Regions from separate parts of the Paenibacillus sp. VT-400 genome, predicted to be linked through region 3. Evidence: predicted binding sites of a transcription regulator. Region 3 holds the regulator's gene; each other region holds the start of a gene.

Region 1 (3,208 bases), 200 kb from region 3:
ACGTGAAAGCCGCTGACAGTGGGGGGGATGGCGTTGCATATCAGACAACGTTACTCAAGGTTAGCGGTGGAAACATTATGCCAACCCTTAATCGTCAATATGCCGGCGTCTACGTTCAGGAGTGCACAGTTCGTGATGTGTTGAAGTCGAGCGGCATTGTAAGAATGTCGGAGAATAACAAATTTGTCGTTTCGGTCGAGAATGTCACGCCTCGTATGAATGAGCGGTGGGTCATTATGGTGAATGACAAAGAATTAATGGAAAATGGTCTGGACATGAAATTGAATCCACGTGATGCGGTAAAGCTTGAATTGACCAATGCATCCTAAGTATACCAAGAAGCCCAATCTCTTTTTAGAGAACTGGGCTTTTTTTCATTAAATATATATAAGCAATATCCGATTATCATAGTCAAATGTTAAATACGACAGATCTCGTTCGGGCAAAGCTCACAGTGACAGATTCCTTGCAGCATCTTCAGATCTTTGATGACAATCATGCCATTGTCATATTCAATCCCATCTTTCTTACGCAGATCGCTTAACATGCGGTTTACACTTTCACGAGTGGCTCCAATCATATTGGACAGGTCCGTATGGGTAATTTTTTTGTGAATAATGACATGCTCTCCATGAGGCTCACCATACGAATTCGACAACCGAATGAGGGTGGAGCAAAGTGCACCCGGTTTGCCATATAACATGAGATCCCGGAATTTGGTCTGTGTCAACCGGTGGTGGATGCCCATCCATTTCATAAAATCGATCGCGAAGTCACAATGCTGGCAGATTAACATTTCCAGGTCTTTATGTTCCAGTACACCGATCTCACTGTCCTCCAATACTTCCGCTGAGAAGCTGTGTTTAGAGCCAAAGAAGGGATCAGCCTGCCCAATCATATCACCGGATTGATACATGTACATGATCAGTTCCTTGCCTTCATCCGTGGATTTGGTGATCTGGGCACGGCCCCGTTTCATATAATAAAGTTTGTCAGAGATGTCGCCTTCCCAGTACAGATGTGTACCTTCCGGATAGGTTCTATCTTTCATGGTAACCAGCAGATGGTTGAAATTTGCTTCCGAGAAACAGTTAGTATTACCGCGCTTTTCCAGTACAGTTGTTAGTTCTCTCATAAGTCTATCTCCCCTTTATGTCCATCGGACGACCTTCTGTAGTAAGCAGTAGCCTCCGAGGTTCGCCGCAAACCGTTGCCGTCCTGATCAGGGTCATCTCGGCCGGGAGGAAGGACGGTACAAATTGCGGTGGTTCAATTTTTAAGTTCAGTATATACCTAATCTTACCGTTTGAGGGGGAAGGAAAGGGGGCAAAAATGACGAAATTTCAAACATTGTGATAAAATTCACTTTTAATGGAGAGGATGAATTTTACAGCTCTATATTTTAAATAGGAAGTGAAAATGGTCGTATGAAGGACACTACAAAACTTAAATTAAATTTGTTATACTTTGTGAAAAAAATCACATAATTAAGTTTATTGTCATGTTACGATGTGAATGTAAACGAGAGAGACAAACTAATACGAACCTTTAGGAGGATGAGGGAGATGGCTGTAAAGAACGAAGTCGCCCCAGCAAAAGAACCGACAGCAGGTCAGTATATTCAAACGTTAATCGACAAAGCGAATAAAGCACACGCCGCATTCATGAAGATGGACCAGAAGCAGATTGACCGGATTGTGCAAGCAATGGCGCTTGCGGGTCTGGATAAACACATGATGCTCGCCAAGATGGCCGTAGAAGAAACAGGCCGCGGAGTATATGAGGATAAAATCACCAAAAATATATTTGCAACAGAATATGTGTACCACAGTATCAAGTACGATAAAACCGTAGGTGTGATTGAAGATAACGAGTATGAAAGCTTCCAAAAAATTGCGGAGCCGGTCGGCATCATCATGGGTATTACACCAGTTACCAACCCAACATCAACGACGATGTTTAAAGCATTGATTTCCATCAAGACGCGTAACCCGATCATCTTTGGTTTTCACCCATCTGCACAGAATTGTAGCCGGGAAGCTGCCAAAATCCTGCTGGAAGCGGCTGTGAAACATGGTGCACCAGCAGATTGTATCCAGTGGATTGATGATCCTTCCATGGATCGTACAAACGAACTGATGAATCACAATGATGTGGCTCTCATTCTGGCAACAGGCGGATCAGGCATGGTACGTGCAGCGTACAGCTGTGGTAAACCTGCACTGGGCGTAGGACCGGGTAACGTACCTTGCTTTATCGAGAAAAGCGCGGATATCAATCAGGCAGTAACGGATTTGATCCTGTCCAAGTCTTTCGATAACGGCATGATCTGTGCTTCCGAGCAAGCGGTCATCATTGAAGAACCGATCTTTGATCAAGTGAAGAAAAAAATGATTGCAAATGGCTGTTACTTTGTTAACAAAGATGAAGCAGCAAAATTGACAGCAGGTGCGATTAATACCGAGAAATGTGCGGTGAACCCGGCGATTGTTGGTCAATCTGCGGTAAGCATTGCGAAATTGTGCGGTATTGAAGTTCCAGCAGGCACCAAAATTCTCGTGGCCGAGATTGAAGGGGTAGGTACCAAATTCCCATTGTCGGCTGAGAAATTAAGCCCGGTACTGGCTTGTTACAAAGTTAAAACGGCAGCAGAGGGCATTGAACGTGCAGCAGAAGTGGTTGCTTTTGGCGGCATGGGTCACTCCTCGGTTATCCACTCCACAAATGAAGAAGTGATCGGCAAATTCGCAGATCGTCTGCAAACTGGACGGATTATTGTGAACTCACCATCCACACATGGTGCCATCGGGGATATCTACAACACAAACATGCCGTCATTGACACTGGGATGCGGATCATACGGACGTAACTCGACTTCTTCCAACGTAACCGCTGTGAACTTAATCAATGTGAAAAGGGTGGCTCGCCGTACCGTGAATATGCAATGGTTCAAAGTGCCGAACAAAGTCTACTTCGAAAAAGGGGCAACGCAGTATCTTGCCAAAATGCCTGACATCACACGTGTGGCGATTATTACGGATGCCATGATGGTGAAGCTTGGATATGTTGAAAAGGTAGAACACTATCTGCGTCAACGCCAAATGCCAGTAGCGATCGAAGTGTTCTCCGATGTTGAGCCAGATCCATCCACAACAACGGTCGATCGCGGAACCGAAATGATGCGCCGCTTCCAACCAGACTGCATTAT
Region 2 (3,208 bases), 350 kb from region 3:
CATAAAAAAATACACCCCCTAGAATTTCATCGGCTAAACCCAGAGGTTTTTCCAATGTCCTATTCTAGGGGGGTACTTCAGGGGCAAAACGTTGATATATCAGCCTTCTTTGATCCGTTTTGATAACTATGCGTACATCAAGTCCATATACCCGCGAGTTACTTCTCCACCTTCAGCTGGTTCGGGCTGGTCTGCCTGTGCGTGTTTTGCCATGCAAGCCTTCACTGCATCCTCTGTGGTACAACGATTCGCATCGTCGCATGTGTAGCATAATTGAAGCATATATCTGGTTAATTCATCCGCCTGCGTGAATTGAGTTTGACCGTTGGTTCTCATCTTCATCACTCCTTCTCTTGTTGAGTTAAATATATCACCTTCTGACGTATTTATTTGTGATTTATTTCACAAACTAAGCAAAAAAAGAAAAGGAACCCTTAGGCTCCTCTCCATTCTCCTATCTATTCACATCGATAACACTCTACTTTAGAGTACTTTCCAATGTACACCGCCATCTACCGTTTGCAATAACAACGATCTTTTGGCATCTGTATTTTCAACCAATATCCAGCCAAGCTTGGGGGTAACCATCTGCATCTTCACAATTTCCGGATAATCTTCGAGAATTTTCTCCAGTACACTGCTTGCAGGAAGAGCGCTCCACGTTTTGCCCGCATCCTTGGTGTGGTAGGTTATGCCCTTTTGCATCGCCCAACCTTCCGATGCGTTCAGAAATACTGGTGAAAGGTTACGATTCGGACCCGTTTGTTTGTTTAAAGTGAAATTGGACAGCTTCCAGCTCTTTCCGCCGTCGGTGGTAAAAAATCCATTGAATGTCGTGCCCTCCCCTTTAGAACAGGACATTGACATCCAGGCTGATTGCGCTTCACGTCCAAAAAATTGTGGTGAACTGACACTGAAATTCCCACACCCGTTGAATTTGTTTCGATCAAAGAAAGATGGTCCAGTATCCCAGTTCTCTCCACCGTCTGATGTTACATACAACTTCGGTGTGCCGAACTCCAGCGCTGTTAAGAAACCATGTTTTGGATCCGAGAAAGTCATGCCCGTGGTGTATCCACGTTTGGAAATCTCTTCTGCTTCCTGTTTGCCATCTTCATCACTGGATGACATCCGATTCCAGGTAATTCCACCGTCCTCGGTGAAGTAAAGTTTCTTGTCCTGTTTACCAATAGCGGTATCGACCGTAGTGAGAATCCAGCCTTTTTCAGGAGATACAAATGAGATCGCAGTCACTTTATCCGTCTTGGACAGAGAAGACAGACTCCATGTCACGCCCCCATTGTTGGTGCGAAGCACCATGGTATCTGTTCCACCCATACCTTCACGAACAATCCAACCGTGCGCACGATCTACAAAATAAATGCTTTGTCCATATTTAGGGTTAGCCGGAAATTGTACATTTTCCGAAGGTGAAATATTGGTCCAGGTCTTTCCCTGATCCTGAGTGTAGTACAGGCGCAGCGCATTCCGCGTCACCCCCCACGCCAATCCTCCGTTGTCATTAAGCAACTGAAAATCGGTCAAACGGGTCTGTATTTGGTACTTGGCCATATCTGCAGATTCTGTACTGTTCACAGGGGGAACGACAGTTAACGTCTGCCCTGTATTCCCGGCGTCCTCCTGCTGCTGCGGAGGTTCTGCTACCGGAGGTTGATCTGAGTCGTTGCATGCAGCCAATACAGCTGCTATACCTATAGACAGCAATGCTGTCTGCGCGATTTTAATCCATTGCAAACGCAAGTGGGTTCCACCTCTCTCATCCAATATACAGGCGCGCATGCCTGTCCTATGGCGTTTTATTTACGATTCATCAGAATCCACTGCTCCTATTCTACCACAAACCTTATGTAAAAGGCTCATTGCCCACTCATGGTCGGCCCGCTCCCTTTTTCCAGCTCATACTCTGGGCTATAGGTCGCACATTTATTACCATTAATTTCATCCTAAACTGTTTTTCGACGGAATACTTGGTAAAAAGACATGAAATGTGAACTATTTTATAGACAACACTCGCTTTATATTCTCTAATCCCTTAATATGGATGGGAGTATAACCCAAAAAGGAGAGGATATTGAACATGACAAATAGTGCAGCTCTGAAACCAAGTCGTGTCGTGATTGTAGGCATGGGTGCGGTGGGAACAACAACGGGATACACGCTAATGTTGAGACAGCGTTCGTCCGAGTTGGTATTTGTGGATGTGAATCATGATAAAGCAACCGGCGAAATGCTGGATATGAACCACGGTCTTCCATTTACGGGAGGCGTGAAAGTATGGGCTGGCGATTATTCCGACTGCAAAGATGCAGATATCATTATTATTACAGCCGGCGCTTCCCAGAAGCCGGGCGAAACCCGGATTGATCTGCTGAAGAAAAATGCAAGCATTTTCAAAGATATTATCGAGCGTATTACTGAAGTGAATTCTCATGGTATTTTGCTGATTGCAACCAATCCTGTAGATATTTTGTCCTATACTTCATGGAAACAAAGTGGATGGCCTGCTTCACGTGTCATCGGTTCAGGTACATTGCTCGATAGCGCACGTTTCCGTTACCTGATTGGTAAAAATAAAGGGATCGACCCGCGTAGTATTCACGCACATATTATTGGTGAGCACGGCGATTCCGAAGTACCAGTATGGAGCCTGGCTAACGTTGCAGGAACAGATCTGGAATTGGATGAAGAAACACAGCAGGATATCTTCGACCGTACCAAAAATGCAGCGTATGAGATTATTAATGCCAAAGGAGCGACTTCCTATGCAATCGCCCTTGCTCTGGACCGCATTGTAGCTGCAATTCTCGGCAACGAAGGCTCCGTTCTGAACGTATCCACGTACCTTGAAGATTACAATGGTGTATCGGATGTTTATCTGGGTGTTCCATGTGTTGTCGATCGCAACGGTGTGCGCGAAATTCTGCCTCTTCCGTTGAATGAAACCGAAAAAGTGGCTTTCCAGGCTTCTGCTAACAAATTAAAAGAACAGATCGCTGGACTCGAGTAATTCAATCGCGCAATCATTCATATCGTGAACGATTTAGCACGTTAAAAGTTGTAAATTAAGATATCTGTCTTAGCCAAAAGGGCCATTTGTTTCTTCTAAAGAGAAGAGGCGAATGGTTCTTTTGTTTGATTTCTATTATAGGCCTATTTAGATTTCAGATATTAGTTTACATAATATTAA
Region 3 (3,208 bases):
CTGGAGGATGTCGCTGGTAAACATCTTGGAATGCATATGAAATATTTCACCTTGGTTCATACACTGACCCGCCTATTTAAAGACAGTCGTAATGGTCAGCTGCCTATGCTTCGTTCGCAGTTATCCGGGCATGAAAATTCGGTGCAATGGGGCTCCATGGTGGATCAGATGTTCCCGCTCGCTCTTGAAGTTAAGGAGCTGTGGGATCGTATGAGCGATGCCTTGTTTGGTCTGTTGCCTGAACGAAGTGATGCTTCACCGGGAGAGACGGGGCAATTTTCACTGCGTCTGAAAGCATCTCAGAAACCTGCAAAATGGCAGGAGTTGCAGGATCTGGAGAACCAGATCTATGTGACTCTGGGCGATTTGGTTCGCAAAGGGGACAAATTGCTGCTTGAGGTGAAAGAAGATCAGGATGATTATCAATCGGATAGTCTGATCACGGACATTACAGGACTGCTGAAAGATCTGACCACATTGAAGGAGAATCTACGTTTCTTCATGCGTATGGATGATGCCAAAACGGTGTACTGGATGGAAGCCAGCGGCCAATTCCGCAGCAAATCTCTCCAGCTGTATGCCGTACCTGTAGATGTGAGTGCACAACTTAAGGATTTATTTTTTGATAAAAAGAAAAGTGTTGTGCTTACATCGGCTACGCTTTCGGTAGATAAGTCATTCCAGTTCATGATTGAACAGCTTGGCTTGCAGGAAGCGGCCGAGAACAATCGGCTGTTAACGTCGATGTTGCCATCACCTTTCAACTATCGCGATCAGGCACTTCTGGTGATTCCGCGTGATTTCCCGAGTGTGAAGGGAAGTGTGGGTGATGCGCACTTTGTTAATATGCTGGTGCAATCACTTGCAGAGACGGCAATTGCTACGCGTGGACGCATGATGGTTCTGTTTACTTCATACAAGATGTTGCGACAGGTCTATGATCCGCTGAAGGAGGCACTGTCTGGCAACGACATCTCGTTGCTTGGGCAAGGCGTTGACAGTGGAAGTCGTTCCAAATTGACTCGCAGGTTTCAAGATGCCAAAGCAACGGTACTTCTGGGCACAAGCAGCTTCTGGGAGGGTGTAGATATCCCGGGAGACGCGCTAACCTGTCTCGCTATTGTTCGACTGCCTTTCCAGCCACCGAATCATCCGTTGGTGGAAGCCAAGAGTGAGCTGCTTCAGGAACAGAAGAAAAATCCGTTCATGAAACTGTCCGTGCCACAAGCGGTCATTCGTTTCAAACAGGGATTTGGCCGATTGGTGCGTACAGCAAAGGACAGAGGAATTGTCATTGTTTATGATACACGGGTGATTGAAGCGTACTATGGTAAATTCTTTTTATATTCATTACCTGGTCCCAAAATGGAACACATGCTCACGGAGCAGATGGTTCCACGAATTACCGAGTGGTTGGAAAAACCTGCTAATGAACAAAAATAATGGTTGTTTTGTTCGTTATATCATTGCATGACACTATCGTTTGGCGTTAAACTTTATTAGATATTTCCGTATCCGATTAAAGCAGTTGCACGTAAGAACTTATAACCCAAATTACAAGGAGCATTCTGTATAAAATGTCACGTTTATCTTTGAGTTTTATACAGAATGCTCATCTTTTCATCTATTATTTTATCGTGGCCTTGGTAAGGGGGAGCAAGAATGAAATCGGATAAAATTTCGGAAGCGGTGGTACGACGTCTGCCTGTATACTTGCGTTATTTGAACGAGTTGCATCAGCGTGAGGTGGCTACTGTTTCTTCTCAAGAGCTTGGACAGAGGCTGGATCTGAATCCGGCCCAAATTCGTAAAGACCTGGCTTACTTCGGTGATTTTGGTCGTAAAGGGATCGGGTATGATGTATCATATCTGATCGAGAAAATTCGTCACATTCTCAAAATTGATCAGCAAATTAATGTAGCTCTGGTAGGCGCGGGTAACCTAGGACAGGCCTTGTCCAACTACAACGCATATCTGAAAGACAACATGAAGATTGTTGCAGTATTTGATGCATACGGACCGAAGATTGGTAGTCAAATCAACAGTTTGACGGTAAAACCAATGGATGAATTGACGGAAGCGGTTAAAACGGAAAATATTCGCATCGGAATTATCACGGTTCCGGATACGGAAGCCCAAAATGTAGCCGATCAGCTTATTGAATCAGGAATTGAAGCGATCCTTAATTTTGCACCAACCATTCTAAAAACACCGCCGCATATCCGCATTCACCATGCTGACTTTACAACGGATCTGCTTAGTTTGGCCTATTACTTGGAGACTGGAAAGGACGACGAGGAAGATGACAACAAATAGATGGGTAATTCACAACGGCAAATTTGCCGTTAATGAAGGCGGCACAACATGGAACGTGGTCCACGGATACATGGTTGTTGAGAATGACAAGATTGTGCATATTGGTGAGACATTGCCGGATGAAGACAAAAATTGTACCAAAGTGGATGGAAAAGGACTGTTCTTCCTGCCGGGTCTGATCAATACGCATGGTCATGCAGCGATGTCGTTGCTCAGAGGGCACGGAGACGATCTTGCATTGCAAGTATGGTTGCAGGAAAAAATGTGGCCGATGGAAGCGAAAATGACTTCAGAAGATGTATATTGGGGAACTTCGCTATCAGTGCTTGAAATGTTGAAAGGCGGAACTACAGCTTTCCTGGACATGTACGATCACATGGATCAAGTTGCCAAAGTTGTGGAGCAATCCGGCGTTAGAGCGGCACTGGCACGTGGTGTAATCGGGCTGTGCTCGGAAGAAGAACAATTGCGGAAGCTGGAGGAGTCGGCAGCGTTTGCACGTGAGTGGAATGGACAGGCAGATGGTCGCATTACAACCGTAATCTCGCCACACGCCCCATATACATGCCCTCCTGACTACATAGAGAAGCTTGTGCAGGTCGCGAACGACCTAAACCTTCCCCTTCATACACATATGTCGGAAACGCTTCGTGAAGTCGAGCAGAACGTGGCTGATTATGGACTGCGTCCTGTGGCACATCTGGAGAAACTGGGCTTTTTCTCTCGTCCATCCCTGGTTGCACATGCGGTGCATCTGAATGACGAAGAGATTGAGATTCTGGCCCGCCATGATGTGGCTGTATCCCATAACCCGGGAAGTAATCTGAAACTCGCTTCCGGTGTTGCGCGGGTACCTGCGTTGCTGAAAGCAGGAGTTACCGTGTCACTCGGA
Region 4 (3,208 bases), 190 kb from region 3:
AAAACAGAAGAGCGAAGCACCTGTTTTTCAGGATTTAATCTAAGATTTGATTTGCTCCGAGCATAGAGGAGCAAAAGGGTTCTAGAGAGGTTACACGGAATCCGTGATGTGGCTGTTTGAGCCAGATGTTCACACATTAACGGAGTGGGCAGAAAAACAGAAGAGCGAGCATCTGTTTTTCAGGGTTTATTCTAAGGTTTGGTTTGCTCCGAGCATAGAGGAGCAAAGGGTTCTAGAGAGGTTACACGGAATCCGTGATGTGGCTGTTTGAGCCAGATGTTCACACATTAACGGAGTGGGCAGAAAAACAGAAGAGCGAGCATCTGTTTTTCAGGGTTTATTCTAAGGTTTGGTTTGCTCCGAGCATAGAGGAGCAAAGGGTTCTAGAGAGGTTACACGGAATCCGTGATGTGGCTGTTTGAGCCAGATGTTCACACATTAACGGAGTGGGCAGAAAAACAGAAGAGCGAGCATCTGTTTTTCAGGATTTATTCTAAGATTTGATTTGCTCCGAGCATAGAGGAGCAACGGGTTCTAGAGAGGTTACACGGAATCCGTGACGTGGCTGTTTGAGCCAGATGTTCACACAATAACGGAGTGGGCAGAAAAACAGAAGAGCGAGCATCTGTTTTTCAGGATTTAATCTAAGATTTGATTTGCTCCGAGCATAGAGGAGCAAAAGGGTTCTAGAGAGGTTACACGGAATCCGTGACGTGGCTGTTTGAGCCAGATGTTCACACAATAACGGAGTGGGCAGAAAAACAGAAGAGCGAGCATCTGTTTTTCAGGATTTAATCTAAGATTTGATTTGCTCCGAGCATAGAGGAGCAAAAGGGTTCTAGAGAGGTTACACGGAATCCGTGACGTGGCTGTTTGAGCCAGATGTTCACACAATAACGGAGTGGGCAGAAAAACAGAAGAGCGAGCATCTGTTTTTCAGGATTTAATCTAAGATTTGGTTTGCTCCGAGCATAGAGGAGCAAAAGGGTTCTAGAGAGGTTACACGGAATCCGTGACGTGGCTGTTTGAGCCAGATGTTCACACAATAACGGAGTGGGCAGAAAAACAGAAGAGCGAGCATCTGTTTTTCAGGATTTAATCTAAGATTTGGTTTGCTCCGAGCATAGAGGAGCAAAAGGGTTCTAGAGAGGTTACACGGAATCCGTGATGTGGCTGTTTGAGCCAGATGTTCACACAATAACGGAGTGGGCAGAAAAAACTGAAGAAGCGGAGCGTTCGCCTTTATCCCCGGATTTTACCCTTTGAAAAATAAAATTGAAAAAATCCGGGGATAACAGCGATCGGAAGTTGTTCTGCCCGCGCAGTGGCTAAGTGTGAATTTACAGGGGTCAATGGGACAAAGCGCAGGTGGAGTGAGTTAGTTCACTGGCTTTGTGACAAAAATCACAGATGATGAAAGCCCCAAGTCGTATACTGAAAATGTAAGAAAAACATTCATCCCGCGGTTCCGGTTCCCAAGTAGAGAGAACATGTTCCGGTTTATGTGAAACAATTCACATTAATCGCGGCTCTGGGCACACAATGCTACGAATGAAGCAAGATGTTATGTGTCCAGAAATCCAAATTAGTGGAGGGATTACGATGTCGGTGATTGAAAAAGATGTCAAACAACAAACAGGCTGGAGAAACTTTACCAAAGGAACATGGACCAAATCCGTAGATGTGAATGATTTTCTGGCACACAACTTGTCTCCGTATTACGGCGACGAAGCATTTCTCGCAGGTGCAACCCAGAATACCAAAGAATTATGGGAGATCGTATCTGATCTGACCAAAAAAGAACGGGATAACGGCGGTGTCCTTGACGTTGACGTGAACACACCAGGTACTATTATTTCTCACCAACCCGGTTATCTGGATCAATCCAAAGAGCAGATTGTCGGCGTTCAGACCGATGCTCCGTTCAAACGTTCCATTCAACCAACAGGCGGAATTCGCATGATGATTGACGCATGTGAGGCATATGGCTTTGAAATGCCACAGGGCGTCATTGATATATTTACAAACATTCGCAAAACACATAACCAAGGTGTATTCGATGCTTATACTTCCGACATGCGTGCAGCGCGTAAAGCAGGAATTATTACAGGTCTGCCAGATGCTTACGGCCGTGGCCGGATCATCGGTGACTATCGTCGTGTAGCTTTGTACGGGGTAGACTTCCTGATTCGTAACAAAAAAGGCGAACTGAATGCACTCGAAGTTGATGTTATTGATGAAGATGTCATTCGTCTGCGGGAAGAATTGTCTGAACAGATTCGTGCATTGCAAGAATTGAAACAATTGGGCGATATGCACGGGTTCGATATTTCCTTGCCAGCGACAACAGCAAAAGAAGCATTCCAATGGTTGTACTTCGGTTATCTGGCTGCGATCAAAGAACAGAACGGTGCTGCGATGTCACTCGGACGTGTATCTTCTTTCCTGGATATCTACATTGAACGTGACCTGCAAGAAGGGATTTTGTCCGAAGAACAGGCTCAGGAATTGGTTGACCATTTCGTAATGAAACTGCGGATCGTCAAATTCCTGCGTACACCGGATTACAACGAACTGTTCAGTGGAGATCCAACATGGGTGACTGAGTCCATCGGTGGTATGTCCGTGAATGGCGAAACACGCGTAACCAAAAACAGCTTCCGTTTCCTGCATACACTGCACAACTTGGGTCCTGCACCAGAACCAAACTTGACTGTTCTCTGGTCAACGAAACTTCCAGAAGCTTTCAAAGATTATTGCAGCAAAGTATCCATTGAAACAAGTTCAATTCAGTATGAGAATGATGATCTGATGCGTCCGATCTACGGTGACGATTACGGTATTGCTTGCTGTGTGTCGGCTATGAAGATCGGGAAACAAATGCAATTCTTCGGCGCTCGTGCCAACCTGGCAAAAGCTCTCCTGTATGCGATCAACGGTGGTCGTGACGAGAAATCCGGAGCACAAGTTGGACCTGAGTATCCTGCCATTACTAGCGAAGTGCTGGATTACAATGAGGTTATGAAACGCTTCAAACCAATGATGGAGTGGCTGGCTAAGCTGTATATGAACACCCTCAACGTCATTCACTACATGCACGATAAATACAGCTATGAGCGTATCGAAATGGCATTACATGACCGTGATATTGTACGTACGATGGCTTGTGGTATCGCTGGTCTGTCGGTTACAGCAGATTCACTGAGTG

Evidence for each region. Region 3 encodes Rex, which represses fermentation and respiration genes when NADH is low (regulators of the CRP and FNR family bind a similar motif). Its sites were predicted from a motif close to TTGTGAAATATTTCACAA; they were not measured.
Region 1: adhE (bifunctional acetaldehyde-CoA/alcohol dehydrogenase) is a predicted target of Rex. The motif match lies at 1,468-1,485, and genes of this name have one in related genera.
Region 2: EL84_RS23690 (L-lactate dehydrogenase) is a predicted target of Rex. The motif match lies at 2,007-2,024, and genes of this name have one in related genera.
Region 4: pflB (formate C-acetyltransferase) is a predicted target of Rex. The motif match lies at 1,503-1,520, and genes of this name have one in related genera.

The regions. Positions count from the first base shown of each region.
Region 1 is NZ_LELF01000067.1:3,524,509-3,527,716, reverse strand. Features, by position in the region: gene EL84_RS26225 (hypothetical protein) at 1-329, shown strand, start outside; gene EL84_RS26220 (Crp/Fnr family transcriptional regulator) at 419-1,135, opposite strand; gene adhE (bifunctional acetaldehyde-CoA/alcohol dehydrogenase) at 1,566-3,208, shown strand, end outside.
Region 2 is NZ_LELF01000067.1:2,972,508-2,975,715, forward strand. Features, by position in the region: gene EL84_RS23675 (hypothetical protein) at 1-3, opposite strand, end outside; gene EL84_RS32165 (hypothetical protein) at 127-336, opposite strand; gene EL84_RS23685 (WD40/YVTN/BNR-like repeat-containing protein) at 484-1,761, opposite strand; gene EL84_RS23690 (L-lactate dehydrogenase) at 2,099-3,028, shown strand.
Region 3 is NZ_LELF01000067.1:3,326,696-3,329,903, reverse strand. Features, by position in the region: gene dinG (ATP-dependent DNA helicase DinG) at 1-1,443, shown strand, start outside; gene EL84_RS25210 (redox-sensing transcriptional repressor Rex) at 1,663-2,316, shown strand; gene EL84_RS25205 (amidohydrolase) at 2,303-3,208, shown strand, end outside.
Region 4 is NZ_LELF01000067.1:3,520,233-3,523,440, reverse strand. Features, by position in the region: gene pflB (formate C-acetyltransferase) at 1,603-3,208, shown strand, end outside.